DNA from 4 places in the Planococcus sp. TJ-307 genome. Region 4 is predicted to be linked to each of the others. Evidence: riboswitches for the same ligand, from Rfam matches in the RefSeq annotation. Region 4 holds a riboswitch; each other region holds the start of a gene.
The links. Region 4 has a riboswitch for S-adenosylmethionine ahead of AC4EHK_RS04680 (methionine biosynthesis PLP-dependent protein). Riboswitches for the same ligand answer to the same signal wherever they lie in the genome.

Region 1 (4,909 bases), 630 kb from region 4:
CGATTTCTGTTAAGTGATGGGTATATCAAACTGGAAGAATTGGCAGATGAAATGTACATTAGCAAGTCGACTCTTCAAAATGATTTAATCCATGTGAAAAAGATGCTGTCGGATTATGACATTCGTTTGGAAGCGCGCCCAAACTACGGGTTGCGGGTTCACGCAAATGAGCTGAAGCGCCGTTTCTGTATAGCGGAATATGTATTTGTCCGTGAAGAACCGATCAATGAATTATTCAAACCTCATTTTGCTTCCTTGTCTCAAGAGGAACTGGATGTCATCTTTGCACTTGTCATGGAGCAAATTCAAGAAAATGAGGTGTTTGTATCTGACATTGCTATCAACAATTTAGTGATTCATTTGGCCATCGCCTATAAACGGCTAAAAGAAGGCTATAACGTTACGTTATTCCCAGCAGACGTTGATGAAATAATAAAGCAAAGAGAATATAAAGTAGCTGAAAAGATTGTAAGCAAGGTGCAGGAGAGGTTTGCTGTTGAGTTTCCGTTGGAGGAAGTAGCTTATATTGCTATGCATTTACTTGGCACCAAAATAGCTGCGCATCCGGCAGCAGGTGAAAAAGTGGTCAAACAAGTAATCCAACAAGAAATTTCAGAGCTGGTGAGAAGGGCTTTGGAAAGCATTGAATTAAAGCTCAATTTAGGCATTCTGGATGATCAAGAATTGATTCTCGCCTTAAGCCTTCATTTAAAACCCGCTGTAAACCGCTACAAATATGGTATGAACATTCGAAATCCAATGTTGCAGGACATTAAGTCAAATTATCCCGTGGCATTCGAAGCCGGTATTATCGCAGGATTGGCCATAAACAAGGCAATTGGGTCAGTCATTGATGAAAACGAAATCGGCTATTTAGCCCTCCACATTGCGGCTGCCATTGAGCGTAGAAAATCTGAAATTGTCCCGAAAAAATGCTTGATTGTCTGTGCTTCAGGATTGGGAACAGCCCAATTGATTTACTATAAACTAAAGTCTCAGTTTGGCGATAGCCTAGATGTAGCCGGCACAACCGAATATTACAAGCTCGGACAGTATAAGTTGGATGGCATTGATTTTATTATCAGTTCGATTCCGATACAGGAAGAATTGGACATCCCCGTAATTGTCGTCAATGCGATTTTGGGAGAGGCGGACATTCGAAAAATTGAAAAGTTCATTTTAAAGGATGGGCAAAACATCACTTCATATTTTCAAAAAGACTTAATGTTTCTCGGAAAAGAGCTGCGCTCAAAAGAAGAAATTCTTGAATTCTTAACCGAAAGACTGTTCGAACGTGGATTGGTAGACGAAGGCTGCCTGAAGGCGATATACGAGCGCGAAAGAGCCGCACCGACTTCCTTTGGCAATTTAGTGGCCATACCACATCCCATCACACCGCATTCCAAAACGACTTTTTTAACGGTTTGTACGCTGAAAAAACCTGTTATATGGAAAGATAAGCCAGTTCAATTTGTCTGTCTGCTGAATGTTATGGAAGACAGCCGGGAAGATTTGCAGTTTATGTACGATGTACTTGGCAGAATCATTCATAACAGCGCACTGGTTGAAAGGCTGATCAAAGCCAGAACCTACGAAGAGTTTATGAAAGTGATCGCCTTTTGAATTCAATAGATATTCGACGAAAAAAGGAGATGAAGCATTATGGTGGAAAAACAATTTACACTTACAGACGAGGCAGGAATTCATGCACGTCCAGCTGCCATTCTGGTAAGTCTGGCAAATAAATTCGATTCACAAGTAAATTTGCTTCATAAGGAAAGGACGGTGGATTTAAAGTCTATTTTAGGGGTGATGTCCTTGGGGATTGCTTACGGTTCCGAGTTTAAAGTGAGTATTGTGGGAGTAGACGAAGAAGACGCCATCAAAGAAATTGAAAGTGTGATGGAAAAAGAAGGATTGGCTAAATAGCTCGTTTCCACAAAGAACCCGAGGGATCATTTCTGATTCCTCGGGTTCTTTGTGGGTAAACAACTTTCATGGGGAATAATCTTTGGAATCAGTCGAAATCTTTTTTCTCCCATTCGTCATCCGGAATTTCCAAATCTTCACCGGAAAAACGTTCTTCCTGGAACGGATCGCCGTTCATGTGAAAGCCGTTCTGTTCCCAAAAGCCCGGCTGATTTTCATCGATAAACTCGATACCGCGGACCCATTTGACGCTTTTCCAAAAATACAATTGGGGCACTACAAAACGCAGCGGGTAGCCGTGCTTGGCCGTCAAGGGCTCGCCGTCAAGAGAATGGGCGAGCAGCACATCCTCACGGTCAAGGTCTGACAGAGCAACATTGGTCGTGTAGTCATAATCGCCGTGAAGCATGACGTAGCCGCTTTTTGGCGTGACGCCCAATTCTTTCATCAAGTCGATAAAGCGGACGCCGGTGAAGGTATTGTCGAAGCGGGACCAGCGTGTCACACAGTGGATGTCGCGGGTCACGGTCGTTTGCGGCAATTTCAACAAGTCATCGTAATGCAAGGTGACTTCCTTGTCGACCTGCCCAAAGATTTTCAATGTCCATGTAGCCATGTCGTATTCTGGCACTTCGCCTTCGTGCAGAACAGGAAAGCGCTCGGTCAAGACTTGTCCAGGCGGCAGGCGTTCAGCCAGCGCAGGATCCACTACAGGGACCCGTGTTCGTTTAATCCGTTCGGCTTTGCTCAACTTCATGCAATCACTCCCTAAAATTAATAAAACTCCTCCGCTGAAAAGTGGAAGAGTGGCTGTCTGTTGGTGAATTTCTCTTCCTCATCTTTCAGAACTTCTAAGCTCTGCTGGATTTGGCACCATTCCAGTTCGTGAACTGGCGGTTGCCGGGCGTCGTCGGGCCATTTCCCTCTGCCTCTCTTGATAAGGATGGTGCAGTATTTAATTTTTTGCTTGCCTCATTTTACCTAATCTATCCGCTTCTTACAAGATTATTCGGAAAATTATTCAGCTTCTCTCTCGCTGGCGTTATACTAGAAAGACGTAGAGAATTTTGGTCATCGGAAATAAACGTTACTTGATGCAAATGAGGAGTCCTCCAAATGAAAAAAATGATCGGTCTTATAAGTTTGACGCTCTTCATGAGCGGTTGCAGCAACACTTCGGCAAGCGACGGGGAGCTGTTGGTTTCAACAGCTTCCAGCTTGACGGAAGTAATGGGGAAGATGGAAGAGGAATTTCAAAAGGCAGAGCCCGATATTGAACTGAGCTTTAATTATGGATCATCCAGCAAACTGCGGAGCCAGATCGAGCAAGGGGCGCCAGCGGATCTGTTTTTGTCTGCCAGTGAAAACGATATGAATTTGCTTCAATCGCAGCAGCTTGTCGAATCAAACAGCATTGTATCTTTCGCTGAAAATCGGCTGGTCCTGGCTTCGCTCGAAAAGTTTCCGGAAACAGCCGATTTTGTGGAAACATTAATGAGTACAGAAGAAACCATTGCAGTCGGAGAACCTGATAGTGTACCACTAGGAAATTATACGAAGCAGGCGCTGGCCAACCAAAATTTATGGCAGCCGCTTGAAGGCCGCCTTGTCTATGCCAAAGATGCAAGGCAAGTAGTAACTTATATCGAGAGCGGAAACGCTGAACTCGGCGTCATCTATTCCTCCGATGCGGTTATTTCCCAGGAAATAACCGGGACGCTCGAAGTGCCCGGACAAATAAGTCCTGTGGTTTACCCAGGTGCTGTCGTAGCGGCTTCCCAAAAACAGCCCACCGCAGAAGCTTTTTTGGATTTTGTCACTGGTCCAAAAGGCCAGGAAGTTCTTAAAGAGTACGGATTTTTGGCGCCAAACGGAGAAACACCATGATGCCCTATGATCTGTCTCCGCTATGGCTGTCGTTGAGAGTTGCAGTTATTTCCACATTTTTTGTGTTTTTGGTCAGCCTGGCTCTGGCACGATTGATGAACAGGCGCGACTTTTTCGGCAAAAGCTTTGTGGAAGCCTTAATACTGCTGCCGTTGGTTTTGCCACCGACGGTCATTGGCTTTGGTTTGATTGTTTTGTTCGGTGCTAATGGTCCGCTCGGCATCTTACTGGAACAATGGTTTGGGTTCCGTGTTGTTTTTACCTGGATCGGTGCGGCCATAGCTTCATTTGTTGTTTCATTGCCGCTGATGTACCAAAGCGTCCTTGCAGCTTATGAAAAAGTAGATCCTCGCTGGGAGAATGTGGCACGGACAATGGGTGTCTCTGAATGGCGCATCTTTCGGACCATCACGTTTCCGCTGGCCTGGTCGGGCATTCTGGCAGGTCTGATTCTTGCTTTTGCACGCGGCATCGGCGAGTTTGGGGCAACCTTGATGATTGCCGGCTATATTCCAAGGGTGACAGAAACGGTGCCATTAGCGATTTACTTTGCCTATGAAGCAGGAGATATGGAAAAAGCCTTGTTTTGGGTAGTGATTATTTCCTCTCTTGGAGTCGCTGCGATCACTTGGGTCAATTATTGGCGCAAAAAAACGGCCATACGAATCGGGAGGGAATGAGCCCATGCTTTTAGTTGATTTTCAAAAACAATTGGACCATTTCAGTTTAAAAATGCAATTCGAGCTGGACCGGGAAATCTTGGCGCTGGTCGGCTCTTCCGGTTCGGGGAAAACCACGCTATTGAATTGCCTGGCTGGTATTGTCCACCCGGATGCTGGTACGATTTCCTTGAATGGCAGAAGTTTTTTCAGCGGAGAACAAAAACCATTAAAGATCCAGAAAAGAAAAGTTGGTTATTTGTTTCAAGATTACGCCTTGTTTCCGCATTTGAGCGTCGAACAAAACATTCTGTACGCACTGTCGCGGGGGGCAGATGTATCGCATATTACCGAACTGACAAAAATTCTAGGCATCACCGGTCTGCTTGGCAAATACCCGCACCAGATTTCTGGGGGTGAAAAGCAGCGTGTCG
Region 2 (4,909 bases), on a different contig from region 4:
TCAGACATGACCGAAGAACAGCAGCTGGAATTATTGGCTTCAGACGGGATGCTGATCAAGCGTCCGCTTGCTTGGGACGGCAAACAGGTGACACTGGGCTTTAAAGAAGAGGACTACCGGACGAGCTGGTTATAAAGGCTGCGTCATCTTGTGTTTCACGGCTGTTTATGTCAAACTGAACATGAATGAACTACATAATTTGGAGGGGTCAAGATGAGCACACCAGCAGAACTTCGTTATTCAAAAGAACACGAATGGGTCAAAATCGAAGATGGCAATGCGCGTATCGGAATTACTCATTTCGCACAGGCTGAATTGGGAGATATCGTTTTTGTTGAGCTTCCGCAAGTTGGCGAAGAACTGAAAAAAGATCAGCCCTTCGGCAGCGTAGAATCTGTTAAAACGGTTTCGGAACTATACGCACCTATCAGCGGAAAAGTAGTTGAGGTCAACTCTGAGCTTGAAGACAGCCCGGAATTCGTCAACGAATCTCCTTACGAGCAAGCTTGGATGGTGGTTATCGAAGCCCCTTCTGAAGAAGAAGTCAACGAACTGATGACTGCAGACCAATACAAAGAAATGACAAACGAGTAAACTTTGGAAAGCGCCTATGCCTAGGCGCTTTTTTGTTTTTTTCTCCCCGAATAGAATTGGAAAAAATGCTGAAACGGCCCAAGGAAAGAAATAGGGTTCTATGGCGTCAAGGTGATATTCTTGAAACTATTGAATTAATTAGTATAGTTGAGTAATAGGACTTTTCTTATTCTATATTCGATGGGGTGAATGTTTATGGGAAAGGTGATTGTGGTGGAGGGAATCAGCGACAAGTCGAGGATTGCGCCGCTCATTGCAGAACCCGTGACGATTCTTTGCACAAATGGTACAGTAAGTGCATCGCGGCTTGAAGAATTATTATTGCCTTACGAAGATCAGGATATTATCATATTGGTGGATGCCGATTCTTCAGGAGAAAAGTTGCGGAAGTTAGTCAAACGTGAATTCCCGGAAGCCCGCCATTTCTATGTGAATCGCAGCTACAAGGAAGTTTCAACGACACCGCTTCGCATTTTGATGGATGTGCTGATTGCAGCGAATGTCCGGGTCAACAAGCTATTGATAGAGGGATGAAGAAGATGAAAGAATGGACACATAAAGAATGGATCAAAGAAAAAAACACAAAACGGACCACTGCGTTTTATTTATATACGCCGATGTGCGGGACTTGCCAGGTCGCTTCAAAGATGTTGACAGTCGTCACAGAACTGCTGCCGGATCTTGAAATCGGCAAAGCCAACTTGAATTATGTCCAAGAAATTGCAGGCTTATACCAAGTGGAAAGTGTGCCGTGCCTGCTAATTACGGAGAATGGCAAAATTGAGGAAAAGATTTATGCTTTCCATTCGGTCCCATATTTATATGATAAGTTGAAATCTGTTGACGAATTTAGCACGTCATGGTAAATTGAGATTCTGATAAAATAATTTCATATCAAAACTCTTATTAAGAGTGGTGGAGGGAAGTGCCCTATGAAGCCCGGCAACCGTCATGAAAATGAAATGGTGCCAAATCACACGAAGCGAAAGCTTTGGAAGATGAGAGATTGGTTTCCGTATAATATACGTTTGCCCTTCTGCTCAGTTCTGCGCGGAAGGGTTTTTTATTTTTAGAATCTAGGGGTGTTCAAGAGATGATTGAGTTAAAAAAAGTAACGAAAAAATTCGATACAGGCAAAGCAGTTCTTACAGCTGTTGACGGAGTCGATTTATCCATTTCCGATGGTGAAATCTTCGGCATTATCGGGTACAGCGGAGCTGGTAAAAGTACGTTGATCCGGTTGTTGAACGGTTTGGAAAAACCAACTTCAGGAACAGTCGAAATTAACGGGCAGACGATCACAGCGATTAAAGGTGGAGAATTGCGCAAGGCCCGCCAAAAAGTCAGCATGATTTTCCAGCATTTCAACTTGTTATGGTCTCGAACAGTAAGAGAGAATATCGAGTTCCCGCTCGAGATTGCCGGAGTGGCAAAAGCACAGCGGGGCAACCGAGTTCAAGAGTTGATCGAACTGGTTGGATTGACTGGCCGTGAAAACGCGTATCCATCGGAACTTTCAGGCGGACAGAAACAGCGCGTCGGCATTGCCCGGGCACTGGCGAATGATCCGGAAGTCTTGTTGTGTGACGAAGCAACATCTGCACTCGATCCAGAAACAACCGATGCCATCCTGGATCTGCTGGTGGACATCAACAAACGATTGGGTTTGACCATTGTGTTAATCACTCATGAAATGCATGTAATCCGCAAGATTTGCCATCGTGTGGCGGTCATGGAAGGCGGCCGGGTGGTTGAACTTGGCGATGTTCTGAATGTTTTCCAATCGCCGAAAGAAGAAATCACGAAACGTTTTGTGGCACAGGTTACCGATTCCGGTGATTCGCACGAAACCATCAAAAATCTTCGGGAATTGTATCCGACAGGCGAGTTGGTAAAATTGGTCTTTGTTGGAGACCAAACTGAACAGCCGATTCTGACAAAGTTGATCCGCAGCCATGCAGTGGAAGTCAACATTGTTCAAGGCAATATCTCGCACACACAGCGCGGGGCATATGGAACGTTGATCCTGCAATTGAAAGGTTCAGCAGCAGAAATTGAAGAAGCACTGGCATTCCTTCGGTTAGAAGATGTCCAAGCGGAGGTGATGCACAATGATTGAATCATTATTCCCGAACGTCGATTGGGACAATATGTGGGAAGCCACTATTGAAACACTTTACATGACGGCATTGTCCACAGTATTTACATTTGTTATTGGATTGGCTCTTGGTATTTTGCTGTTTTTGACAGCGCCAAAGCAATTATGGGCAAACAAAGTCGTCAACTGGCTGACAGGGGCATTCGTGAATATTTTCCGCTCGATTCCCTTTATCATCCTGATTATCTTATTGATTCCGTTTACGTTATTCTTGATGGGCTCTATTCGTGGACCCAACGCTGCATTGCCGGCATTGATCATCGGATCAGCTCCATTTTATGCACGCATGGTGCTGATTGCCTTGAAAGAAATTGATAAAGGGGTCATCGAAGCTGCCCGTTCTATGGGCGCGACAACCGGCACCATCATTTGGAAAGTCCTGTTGCCTGAATCGAAACCGGCTTTAATTTCCGGAATCACGGTGACGGCCATTGCATTAGTCGGTTACACGGCAATGGCTGGCATCATTGGCGCAGGCGGCCTTGGGACTTTGGCTTTCTTGGACGGGTTCCAGCGCAGCCGGGAAGATGTCACGTTAATGGCAACGATCTTAATTTTGATCATCGTCTTCGTTATTCAATTTATAGGTGATTGGGTGACAACTAAGTCAGACAAACGATAGCAGCGGATTTTCCGTACTATATAAAAACACATGAAAAGGGAGAGAGTCAGATGAAGAAATTTGTAGCAGGAACAGCACTAACAGCTTTAGTACTCGCAGGATGCGGAAATGGCGGGGCAAGCGAAGAAGAAGAATCGAGCACATTGCGCGTTGGCGCTTCGAACGTGCCCCACGCTGAAATTTTAGAACAGGCACAACCGATTCTAGAAGAGCAGGGCATTGAACTTGAAATTGAAACATACCAGGATTACATCCTGCCAAATGAAGATTTAGAGTCTGGTGAAATCGACGCCAACTATTTCCAACACATTCCTTACCTAGAGTCGCAAGTAGCGGATCATGGCTACGAATTTGAAAACGCAGGCAGCATTCACATCGAGCCAATCGGTGTTTACTCTCAGGATCACGCTTCACTTGATGAACTGCCTGAAGGTGGAACGATTTTGATGAGCAACTCGGTTGCTGATCACGGCCGCATTCTTTCTATGCTTGAAGCTGAAGGCTTGATTACATTGGCTGAAGGTGTAGAAAAAACAGCTGCTGAAGTAAGCGACGTTGTTGAAAACCCGAAAGATCTTCAATTTGATGCCAACTACGAAGCGGCATTGTTGGTTCAAATGTATGAAGCAGGTGAAGGCGATGCAGTTCTAATCAACTCGAACTATGCAATTGATGCAGGCATTAGCCCAATGGAAGATTCCATTGCACTTGAGTCTTCAGATTCTCCATATGCCAACATTATTGCAGTGCGCGCTGGCGATGAAGAAAACGAAAACATTGAAGCATTAGTGGAAGTGTTAACTTCACAAGAAATTAAAGATTTCATTTTGGAAGAATGGGGCGGCTCAGTCGTACCAGTCGAATAATCCTGTAAAAAAGCATCCTTCAGCGGATGCTTTTTTATTTTGTTTAAATAATAACAATATTTCGCGTTTTCCTATATGGCTGTCATTCTTAAAAGGTCTGTGCTACTTTTGAATAATATAAAATAAGCATTTGTTCATATGAGGAGGACATTTTGATGAAATTCAATTTTAGTTTGCTGCCACGTATTGTCGTGGCAATTGTGTTGGGGGTTCTCATTGGATTGGTTGCGCCAGAATGGATGGTGCGGGTATTCGCAACGTTTACCACGATTTTTGGTAACTTTCTAAACTTTATTGTACCGTTGATTATTCTCGGCTTTATTGCTCCGGGAATTGCAAAATTGGGCAAAGGTTCAGGCAAGCTTTTGGGTGTAGCCACCGGGGTTGCCTATGCATCTACCGTAACAGCGGGGATTTTAGCGTTTTTTGCAGCAACCACGGTTTTGCCCAATGTTATGCGGGAAGGCTCTTTAAGCAGCTTGGAAGATCCGGAGCATGCATTAGCAGCGACATTTATTGCCCTTGATATGCCACCTGTTTTTGGCGTTATGTCAGCATTGATCCTGGCGTTCTTGCTCGGCATCGGCATGGCATCGACAGGAAGCAAGACCATGACCTCATTTTTTGATGAATTCCAAGCAATTATTGAGAAGACGATTTCTTACGTGA
Region 3 (4,909 bases), 400 kb from region 4:
AAATCGCATTGTCGCTTTTGGCGTTCTGAATTTGCAAGAGCAGTGATTCCGGAAGCTCATCATTCATTACCGAGCGGACAAAACGTTTTGTCGTAGGTTGTTGCGGGTTCGAGAAAATATCGAAAACGCTGCCTTGCTCAATGACTTTTCCTGCTTCAAGCACAGCTACCTTATCGCAAATTTCCCGGATAACGCCCATCTCATGTGTAATGAGCAAAATGGTGATGTTGTATTCATTGTTGATTTTGCGCAGCAGATCCAAAATTGATTTAGTCGTCTGCGGATCGAGTGCCGAGGTCGCTTCGTCGCATAGCAGGACGGAAGGGTTGGTAGCCAGCGCACGGGCAATGCCGATTCGCTGTTTTTGTCCACCGGATAGCTGATCTGGGTACTTTTGTGCCTGATCCCCCAGACCGACAAAGTCGAGCAGGTCTTTTACTTGTTTTTCGATCTCCGCTTTTGGTGTTTTCGCCAACAAAAGCGGCATCGCAACATTATGGTAAACCGTTTTTGAATTCAGCAGATTAAAATGCTGAAAAATCATGCCGATGTCTTTTCGGATGGTGCGGATTTCCTTGCTGGATAGGGTGGATATGTCTTTTCCCTGAATCATTACACGTCCTGTGGTAGGGCGTTCGAGCAGGTTGACCGTGCGGATCAATGAACTTTTTCCGGCTCCACTAAAGCCGATAACTCCGTATATTTCTCCGGTTTCGACGGTCAGGTCAATGCCATTCAAGGCATGGATTTCCTGTTTGCCTGATTGGTAGGTCTTGGCGACGCCTTCGAATTGAATCATGGTGATGGTGCCTCCTTAGGTTGGAATGAATTGTATCAAATCGACGGTGTCTCAAATGCTGATTGAGATAATAGACAAAAAAGAGCCCTCTTTTTTCTCATCCATAAGAAAAAAGAGGGCTCCAGTTGAAACCATCTAATTCTCATCTTCCAAATGCCTTAAATGGCATTTGCAGGAGTTGGCACAGTTTTTGCGGTTAAACAAATCTGCTGCCGAAACGTCTCAGGGCCTGTCCCTCGGTTTCTCTTGATAAGAAAGTGATGTATGCTATTCGATTCGTGAGTCTTACTTTATGGTGAAATAACAAAAAAGTCAAGAAAAACTTTGAGATTTATTTCACAATCTTTAAAATGTGAGAAAAACCACTGTGAAATCTACTTTAAGATGATGTACTAGATTTCTTGCGCAAAACTGAAGATACTTTACTTTCAGTACCATCTTTTATTCGGATAATGTTTTCATTATGCTTCCATACGGCCATAGCAAATAAAGCCGAAGCAGTCAGCAAGGGCCAAGCTCCAGATGCCGGAATAAAAGCAATGACAAAATAAACGGCATAAAGAACAAATACGCCAATTACCAAGTAGTCTGTTGCAAGCGAAACGCCGATCAACAGAATCAGTCCAAGCAACCCAAGCTTCCAATCGAGGGCGAGCATAACGCCAATGACTGAAGCGGTTCCTTTCCCGCCGTCAAAGTTCATGTAAAAGGGAAAGTTGTGCCCGAAAACTACCCCGGCACCTGCCACAAACAACAAAGCCCAAGTCATTTCAGCTGAGAAGTTTCCTGTTTCCAATAATAAGCGGAGACCTGCAACTGCAGCAAATCCTTTAAAAATATCAATAAATGCAACAAGCAATCCATATTTCCAGCCCAATACGATCGCAGCATTGGATGCACCGGAATTTTTCACGCCTTCTTTTTTTACGTTAACTCCTGACAAAGCCTGTGCAGCAAGGGATCCGTGAAAACAACCAATGATATAGCCTGCAACGAATAATAGCAAAATCCAAACCAGCATACCGATTCCTCCTCTATACTAAATGTTAACGTTTGAGTGAAAGGAAGGTTTCAAAATTTTTTGACTAATACGCTTGACAAAAAGCGCTGAAGTTTTTATACTTCTCAACAAGATGAAAAACCAAATCAAATACTCTTATCAAGAGTGGCGGAGGGATAGGCCCTGTGATGCCCGGCAACCAACAGACATTTTGTCTGGAAAGGTGCTAATTCCTACAGAACTGATCGACAGGTTCTGACAGATAAGAGGAGGAAACTCCGTAATTTACGGCCCTCTTCTTAACCGAAGGGGGCTTTTTGCTGTCCCTTTCTGCATGAATAGTATCCACAAAAAATAGGGGGAATGGAAAATGACCAACTTAAAACCAGAAACATTATTGCTTCACGGGGGACAACAGCCGGATCCTACGACAGGATCAAGAGGGGTTCCCATCTACAAAACTACTTCTTACGTTTTTAAAGACACTCAGCATGCACAGGATCTTTTTGGACTGAAGGATACCGGCAATATTTATTCGCGTATCATGAATCCGACGGTCGATGTCTTTGAACAGCGGGTAGCGTTATTAGAAGGCGGAACAGCAGCTGTTGCCTTGTCCTCCGGAATGGCGGCCATTGCTTTTTCCATTATGAATATAGCAGAAGCTGGAGACGAAATTGTGGCAGACAGCAACCTGTATGGCGGAACATACAATTTATTGGCGAACACGTTGCCGCGTTATGGCATTACGACAAAATTTGTGGATGCGACAAATCCCGAAAACTTCAAAGCGGCGATTACAGATAAAACCAAAGTTCTATTCGGTGAAATTATTGGCAACCCGAGCTTGAATGTCTTTGATGTAGAAAAAGTAGCAGCCATTGCTCATGAAAATGGAATTCCACTATTGATCGATAATACCTTCGCGTCGCCATATGGCAGCAATCCCATTGAATACGGAGCAGATGTCGTCATTCATTCCGCTACAAAATGGATTGGCGGGCATGGCACGACAATTGGCGGAGTGGCAGTAGACGCGGGAACGTTCAATTGGGACAATCCTCGCTTTCCGAATTACACACAGCCGGACGAAACATACCACGGATTGCGGTATGGCATCGATGTACCGGAAGCGGCTTTTGCGACAAAGTTACGTGTTCAACTGCTTCGGGATTTTGGGCCATCCCTCAGTCCGGAAAGTGCCCATGCTTTGTTGCAAGGGTTGGAAACCTTGCACCTGCGCATTCCAAAACACAATAGCAATGCCCAACTTGTCGCCGATTATTTGAAACAACACCCGCAAATCGAGTGGGTGAATTTCCTTGGTTTTGAAGATCATCCTTCTCATCAACTGGCGAAGAAATACTTGAAAAACGACGGTTATGGATCAATTGTCAATTTTGGAATTAAAGGCGGGCGTGAAGCGGGCCGGAAAGTGATTGACAGCGTCCATCTGTGGTCTCATGTAGCCAATGTAGGGGATGCTAAATCACTGATCATTCATCCGGCTTCGACTACGCATCAACAATTGAACAACGAGGAACTACAAGCATCCGGCGTAACAGAGGAGCTAATTCGCTTGTCTGTCGGGTTGGAGAATGCAGAAGACTTGATCGCTGATTTGGAGCAAGCGATTCAGGCAGCCGTATTGGAAAATGCATAAGGAGGGATTTTCATGAAAACAGTCTCCATCGGCTCGTTAACCCTGGATTCAATGGAGGTTTTAAACGATGTTGAACTTGCATATGAACGTCTTGGAGACCGGGAATCTCCGGTTGTCCTAGTCTGCCATGCATTGACAGGCGACCAATATGCAATTGGCACAGAGGGCAATCCAGGGTGGTGGGCTGGGTTGATTGGACCAGGCAAACCGGTGGATACGACTATTTTTCAAGTGATTACCTTTAATGTTCTTGGAGGATGCCACGGATCAACGGGTCCTTTATCGACAGATCCGGCAACGGGAAATCCCTACCATGCTGCGTTTCCAACCCTGACCATACGTGACATGGTACGCGCTGAATACTGTGCACTCAAAAAGCTTGGCATCAACCATCTCAAAGGTGTGATTGGCGGTTCGTTAGGTGGAATGAAGACCTTGGAATGGGGAAGATCTTACCCTGAATTCATCGATGCGGTTTTTCCTTTAGCCGTAACCCCCTATTACAGTGATTACGGTGTCGCTTTTAATCACATCGGCATACTAGCAATAGAAAGTGACAGTGAATTTAATGGTGGAAAGTATAAAGATTCTGCTCGTTTAAAAGGTTTTGAAGTGGCACGAATGGCAGGCATGGTTACTTATCGGAGCGGCAATATGTTTAATCAGCGATTTGGACGAACCCATGACGGCAACGAATTCGATGTTCAATCTTACTTGAATTATCAAGGGAAGAAACTGGCGGGCCGATTTGATGCCAATAGTTATGTGCTGCTGTTGAAAGCAATGAATACACATGACATCCAAGATGCTGTTCTGGATATTCCAGTGTTTTCATTATCATTTACTCATGATTTGCTTTATCCAAGTGAACTAATGATTCCATGGCTTGAAAAACAAAAAGTGGCAAGCTGGGAAATTGTTGAAACGGAATTTGGCCATGATGGGTTTCTTGTAGAGTTTGAAAAATGGGGCGGGTTTATAAAGAACAAGTTAAAAAGCCTTTTAGTGCCTGAACTTACGCGCTGAGAGAGATTTACAAAAAAGCATCTGAACGGGAAGGTTCCCCGTCAGATGCTTTTTGTAGTCAATCTTCATCCTCAATATCCACATCGTCTGGGATGGGCATGGCACGCCATTCTTCAAGCGCTTGTTTTGCTTCTTCCAACTGTTGGAAATGCGTACCGAACTGAGAGGTATTGATCATGTACTGTTCTCCATCATGGACTGCTCGAATACGGCCTTCCAATACGTAGCGTTGAACTTGCTCTTCAGGCATGGACAAAAAGGCGGCAGTTTCCTGGACTGTCATATACATAGGATCCCCTCCTCTTTTCTTTTATTATAATAGAAGGGGGGAGCTATCTCAATTTATTAACGGCATGGAAGAGTATGCAGAAAGGCAGAGGTGTTGATTTTGAATTACATAGCTTATTTATGGGTGTTGCTG
Region 4 (4,909 bases):
TGATTTAGGTCTTGGACCAGATCATCCGGATGTTCAAGGCCAACAGAGTAGCGCAGCAAGCCATCTGTGATTCCACGTTTTTCACGTTCTTCGACAGGCATTGAGCCGTGGGACATGGTTGCTGGGTAAGACAGGATCGATTCAACAGCACCCAGGCTGACAGCAAATACGGGAATTCTCAAATGATCCACAAAGACACGGGCTGATTTTTTATCAGCTAAGCGGAAGGAGAGAACGGCGCCTGCGCTTCTGGCCTGGCGTTCGTGAATCGGATTGCCAGGATGAAATGAAAATCCTGGGTAGTAAACTTCTTCGATCAATGGATGGTTATGCAGATATTCTGCGATTGTGCGTGCCGATTCGGACGACTGTCCCAACCGGGCACCCAATGTCTTGATGCCTTGAATCAGCAAGTAAGAATCTTGTGCGCCTAGAACCGAACCAAAAGTATTTTGAATAAAGCCCAGCCGGTTTCCAAGTTCTTCATCTTTAGTCACCGCAAGTCCTGCGATGACATCGCTGTGTCCTGACAGGAATTTCGTTGCGCTATGGAGAACGATATCTGCACCAAGCGCCAACGGATTCTGGTAAAGGGGCGTCATGAATGTGTTGTCGACGAATGTCAGGCAGCCATTGGCTTTCGCTAGTTTTGCAGCGATTTCGATATCTGTAATGTTCATGACCGGATTAGATGGAGTTTCCAAATAAACCACTTTCGTATTCGGCTGAATCGCGTTCGCCATTTCGTTCAAATCGGTCATATTGACGAATGTGTATTCGATATTAAATTTGTCCAAAACTTCGGTAATGAACCGGTAAGTTCCCCCGTAGACGTCCTCTGAGACGAGGACGTGATCACCTGAAGATAGGAGCATGAAAGCGGAAGAAATAGCGGCCATTCCTGATGAAAAGGCAAATCCACGTTTGCCGCCTTCTAGGTTAGCGATAGTTTCTTCCAATGCCAGACGAGTCGGATTTCCAGAGCGGCTATAATCAAAAGGCCCAAACGAATCAAGACTCTTCTGATGAAATGTGGAAGATAAGTAGATGGGTACGTTAACGGCCCCAGTTTGCGGGTCAACTCCGGTAGAGTGGATAAACTTGGTTTCAATACGATCCGTCATATTCAACAACCTCCTCTTTCAATTTCGAAAATGCCTGCGACAGGTCAGCAATTAAATCTTCAGCGAGTTCGACACCGACCGAGAAGCGCAAGAGCCGGTTGCAAACACCGCGTTTGGTGCGTTCTTCAAATGGAATGTCTGCATGGGTTTGGGTAGCGGGATACGTAATAAAGCTCTCAACGCCGCCTAAGCTCTCGGCAAAGGTAATTAACTTGATGTTTTCCAGGAAAGGCCCGACCCATTCTTCTTGCTGCAAGCGGAATGACAGCATGCCGCCTCTTCCGGGATACAGTACATCCGAAATCGCGGGCTGCTCGGCAAGAAAAGCGGCAATCGCTTTTGCATTGGCTTCATGTTGACGCATGCGCAGAGGCAAAGTCTTTAATCCACGGATTAGCAGCCAAGAATCAAAAGGCGACAGTACCGCGCCGACGGAGTTATGGAACATCGAGAGTTTTTGACAGATGCTTTCTCCTTTTGCAACAACTAGACCCGCGAGAACATCATTGTGTCCGCCAATGTATTTTGTGGCACTGTGGATGACGATATCTGCTCCCAATTCGATCGGCTGTTGGAAGAAAGGAGTAAGGAAAGTATTGTCGACAATCAAGAGCAGATTATGTTTTTTTGCCAATCCGGCATAAGCGGCAAGGTCGATTTCCTGCATCAGCGGATTGGTCGGTGTTTCAATAAAGAGTGCCCGGGTATTTATCGTAATTTTTTCTTCGGTGTCCTGTACATCTTCAAACGCTGCATATTTCGGGTGGATATTGTAAGCTGCTGCAAAATGGTCCAATAGGCGATAAGTTCCGCCATAAATATCTTCCGGCACTAATAGTTCATCGCCTGGACGAAAAAGAGACAAAACCAGTTGGATGGCTGCCATGCCGGAACTACAGGCAAATCCGGCATCAGCGCCCTCAAGTTCTGCAAATCCTTCTTCCAGAACAGAACGCGTTGGATTTTTTGTTCGTGTGTAGTCATAGCCAGTTGATTGCCCAAGCCCTTGGTGTTCATAGGCCGTCGATAAGTATATGGGCGGGTTGACCGCTCCCGTTGCCGCGTCGCTGCGATTGCCTAGTTGAACCAATAACGTTTCCAAGCTGTGTTTTGTCATTTCACTCATCCTTTCAACAATAAAACAGGGGCTGTTCTTCAAAAGAAGAAAGCCCCTGTCTGGAAATGCATTCTTCTCATCTGGTAGGCAGCGCCTATTGGAATTAGCACCGTAGTCTTCGTCAGACTGGTTGCTGAGACTTCACAGGGCCAAGTCCCTCCGTCTCTCTAGATAAGAAATATCTTATGAAGTTATAAGTCGTTCTGTTTCGATGTTTTTAATCTTAAATCATTTAGTAGAGGAAAGCAAGGATGAAAACCAAATAGTTGAAATAAAAAGAAAATTGAAAAGGGAAGATAGGGGGAATTATTGTATATGATTCTAGTACTTGCATCACGCAATTGCGCTTTTCTTATTGTTCAGCTCCTAGGACCATAAGCCACTCCAGCTGTACGGCTGAAGAAACGCCGTTTCGCCGGAGCGTCTTATGCCCATCGGACCTCCACGGGCGCTTGCGCTTTTCTTTGTCCAGCTCCAGCGCCCAGCTCTTCGGGTCATAAGCCAACCCGACTGTGCGGCAAAGAGCGCCGCTTTGCCGGTCTGGCTTATGCCCGTCAGAGCTACACGGGCGCTTGCGCTTTTCTTTGTTGTCCAGCTCCAGCAGCCAGATTCTAGGGTCATAAGCCACTCTGGCTGTGCGGCTAAAAAACGCCGCTTCGACAGCGTGTCTTATGCCCGTCGAATCTACATGGCTGCTTGCGCTTTTCTTGTTCTGAGCAGGAAAAAGGAAGTTTTTGTGAAATATCGCTACAATGGAAGGGAATAGGAGTGGAATAGATATGGAAATTAAGAAATTTGAAAATATACCATTGGGTGTGCTCGATTTGGCGCCGATCAATGAAGGTGCGGAAACGGCACAGACGTTTATAAATAGTGTGGAATTGGCACAGCATGTAGAGCGGTTAGGATTCCATCGTTATTGGTTGGCGGAACATCACAATATGCCCGGTATTGGGAGCTCAGCAACATCGGTCCTGATTGGCCATATTACAGGCGCGACAGAGTCTATTCGTGTAGGTTCAGGCGGAGTTATGCTGCCGAACCATGCGCCGCTTGTGATTGCCGAACAATTTGGCACATTGGAAACCATCTATCCGGGCCGCATTGATTTGGGCTTAGGCCGTGCACCTGGGAGTGATCAGGCAACTGCTTATGCATTGCGCCGGACATTGCAAAGCAGTGGAGATGATTTCCCTCAGCAGGTGGCAGAGCTGGAAAACTACTTTTCAGAAAATCCGGTGGGGCGTGTTCGTGCTTATCCCGGAACTAATTTGAAAATTCCGCTTTGGCTGCTTGGATCAAGCGGATTTAGTGCACAACTTGCCGCATTGAAAGGGTTGCCGTTTGCATTCGCCAGCCATTTTGCGCCAGATTATATGATGCAGGCGCTGCAGCTGTACCATCAGAACTTCAAGCCTTCTTCCGTTTTGGCATCACCATATGCCATGCTCGGGGTTAACATCATTGTGGCGGAAACTCAGGAACGTGCTGAATGGCTTGCGACTTCATCTCAGCAGCAGATGTTCTCGTTGATGAGAGGGGAGCCGACGACGTTCCAAGCGCCGATCGACAACTTAGAAGAGGTATGGACAGATCGAGAAATTGCGATTTTCCGTGACAAGCTGGATTCCGAATCGATGATTGTCGGAACACCAGACATCGTCAAACAAAAACTGAAGAACTTTATTCTTAAAACAAGAGCCAACGAAGTTATCGTCAACTCGCCGATTTTCCATCAGGAAGACCGCTTGCGTTCGTATGATTACGTGGCAGAAATGATGAGTTAAGCCAAAACCCCGTTCATTTTTTTGAACGGGGTTTTTTTGCATAAAAATGGCCTCTCTGTTGCAGAGAGGCCATGATTTGACATCAATGAAGATCTTTCACTTGTTCATCTTCCCGCTGCCGCCGTCTTGGAATCTCGTCTTCTTCATAAGCTGGATAGTCAGGTGCGCCTTCGCCAATCATGTTCAGAACCGCATTGAAATCGTCGTCTATACGAAGTTCAGCTTCACGGGGATCGAGTACTTTGCGTTCCATTATGATTAACCTCCTTGTATGATATTGTGCAGCTAGCTGGCAATGAACGCGGAGTCCTTATCTACTTCTATTATACAGGCTATTCTGATAATAAAAAAGCGGGGTTACTTGGAAATCTACAGTTCTATTTCTACTGGTTTTGTTAGCTAAAAAACCGCTGGAGCAATGGCACCAGCGGTTTTTAACGTATTTATTGCTGATTGATTTCTGCGTTCATAACCATCGATTCAAAGAACAAAGAAGGTGAGTCTTCATTCCACTCAAGAGAAGGGAGGTCTGCTGTTCGTTCATCTAGATCACCATAAGCAAGCTCTGTTCGTAGGTCATCGGTCAATTCGAGTTTGACGTATGGACCTTCCGGCGTCAGCCAGTTTAGCTGGGACAAGCGGTTTTCAAGTGAAAAAGTGATCCATTCATCTTCCGCTTCTTCCGTTTCAAATAACGGTTCTGGAGCAGCCATTAACCATGTCTGGCTCGAATGTTTAGGAGGCAGCCACAAGTTTTTCGACAACACACCTTCTTCAGTGGTAAATTCAGCAATCTCATGGCGCAGCTCCTGCACCCATTCACCATTGCCAAGTTGCAGGCTGCGGGATACATAGACGTTGCCAATCAGAATTTCACCAGC

Region 1: linked by a shared signal. The riboswitch ahead of AC4EHK_RS01650 (sulfite oxidase-like oxidoreductase) and the one ahead of AC4EHK_RS04680 (methionine biosynthesis PLP-dependent protein) in region 4 are both predicted to bind S-adenosylmethionine.
Region 2: linked by a shared signal. The riboswitch ahead of AC4EHK_RS16840 (methionine ABC transporter ATP-binding protein) and the one ahead of AC4EHK_RS04680 (methionine biosynthesis PLP-dependent protein) in region 4 are both predicted to bind S-adenosylmethionine.
Region 3: linked by a shared signal. The riboswitch ahead of AC4EHK_RS02815 (O-acetylhomoserine aminocarboxypropyltransferase/cysteine synthase family protein) and the one ahead of AC4EHK_RS04680 (methionine biosynthesis PLP-dependent protein) in region 4 are both predicted to bind S-adenosylmethionine.

Annotation. Positions count from the first base shown of each region.
Region 1 covers NZ_JBZDOJ010000001.1:342,194-347,102, forward strand. The annotation lists gene AC4EHK_RS01640 (BglG family transcription antiterminator) at 1-1,623, shown strand, start outside; gene AC4EHK_RS01645 (phosphocarrier protein HPr) at 1,663-1,929, shown strand; gene AC4EHK_RS01650 (sulfite oxidase-like oxidoreductase) at 2,018-2,680, opposite strand; SAM riboswitch class I at 2,762-2,873, opposite strand; gene modA (molybdate ABC transporter substrate-binding protein) at 3,046-3,816, shown strand; gene modB (molybdate ABC transporter permease subunit) at 3,813-4,496, shown strand; gene AC4EHK_RS01665 (ATP-binding cassette domain-containing protein) at 4,501-4,909, shown strand, end outside.
Region 2 covers NZ_JBZDOJ010000005.1:162,336-167,244, forward strand. The annotation lists gene AC4EHK_RS16820 (arsenate reductase family protein) at 1-135, shown strand, start outside; gene gcvH (glycine cleavage system protein GcvH) at 214-594, shown strand; gene AC4EHK_RS16830 (toprim domain-containing protein) at 790-1,128, shown strand; gene AC4EHK_RS16835 (thioredoxin family protein) at 1,134-1,460, shown strand; SAM riboswitch class I at 1,495-1,599, shown strand; gene AC4EHK_RS16840 (methionine ABC transporter ATP-binding protein) at 1,688-2,713, shown strand; gene AC4EHK_RS16845 (methionine ABC transporter permease) at 2,706-3,374, shown strand; gene AC4EHK_RS16850 (MetQ/NlpA family ABC transporter substrate-binding protein) at 3,425-4,240, shown strand; gene AC4EHK_RS16855 (dicarboxylate/amino acid:cation symporter) at 4,396-4,909, shown strand, end outside.
Region 3 covers NZ_JBZDOJ010000001.1:568,497-573,405, forward strand. The annotation lists gene AC4EHK_RS02805 (methionine ABC transporter ATP-binding protein) at 1-799, opposite strand, end outside; SAM riboswitch class I at 939-1,055, opposite strand; gene AC4EHK_RS02810 (glycerol-3-phosphate acyltransferase) at 1,179-1,820, opposite strand; SAM riboswitch class I at 1,953-2,068, shown strand; gene AC4EHK_RS02815 (O-acetylhomoserine aminocarboxypropyltransferase/cysteine synthase family protein) at 2,170-3,462, shown strand; gene metX (homoserine O-acetyltransferase MetX) at 3,475-4,488, shown strand; gene AC4EHK_RS02825 (helix-turn-helix domain-containing protein) at 4,547-4,777, opposite strand; gene AC4EHK_RS02830 (DMT family transporter) at 4,868-4,909, shown strand, end outside.
Region 4 covers NZ_JBZDOJ010000001.1:972,894-977,802, forward strand. The annotation lists gene metC (cystathionine beta-lyase) at 1-1,124, opposite strand, end outside; gene AC4EHK_RS04680 (methionine biosynthesis PLP-dependent protein) at 1,108-2,241, opposite strand; SAM riboswitch class I at 2,315-2,419, opposite strand; gene AC4EHK_RS04685 (hypothetical protein) at 2,594-2,869, opposite strand; gene AC4EHK_RS04690 (LLM class flavin-dependent oxidoreductase) at 3,021-4,028, shown strand; gene AC4EHK_RS04695 (hypothetical protein) at 4,111-4,281, opposite strand; gene AC4EHK_RS04700 (hypothetical protein) at 4,472-4,909, opposite strand, start outside.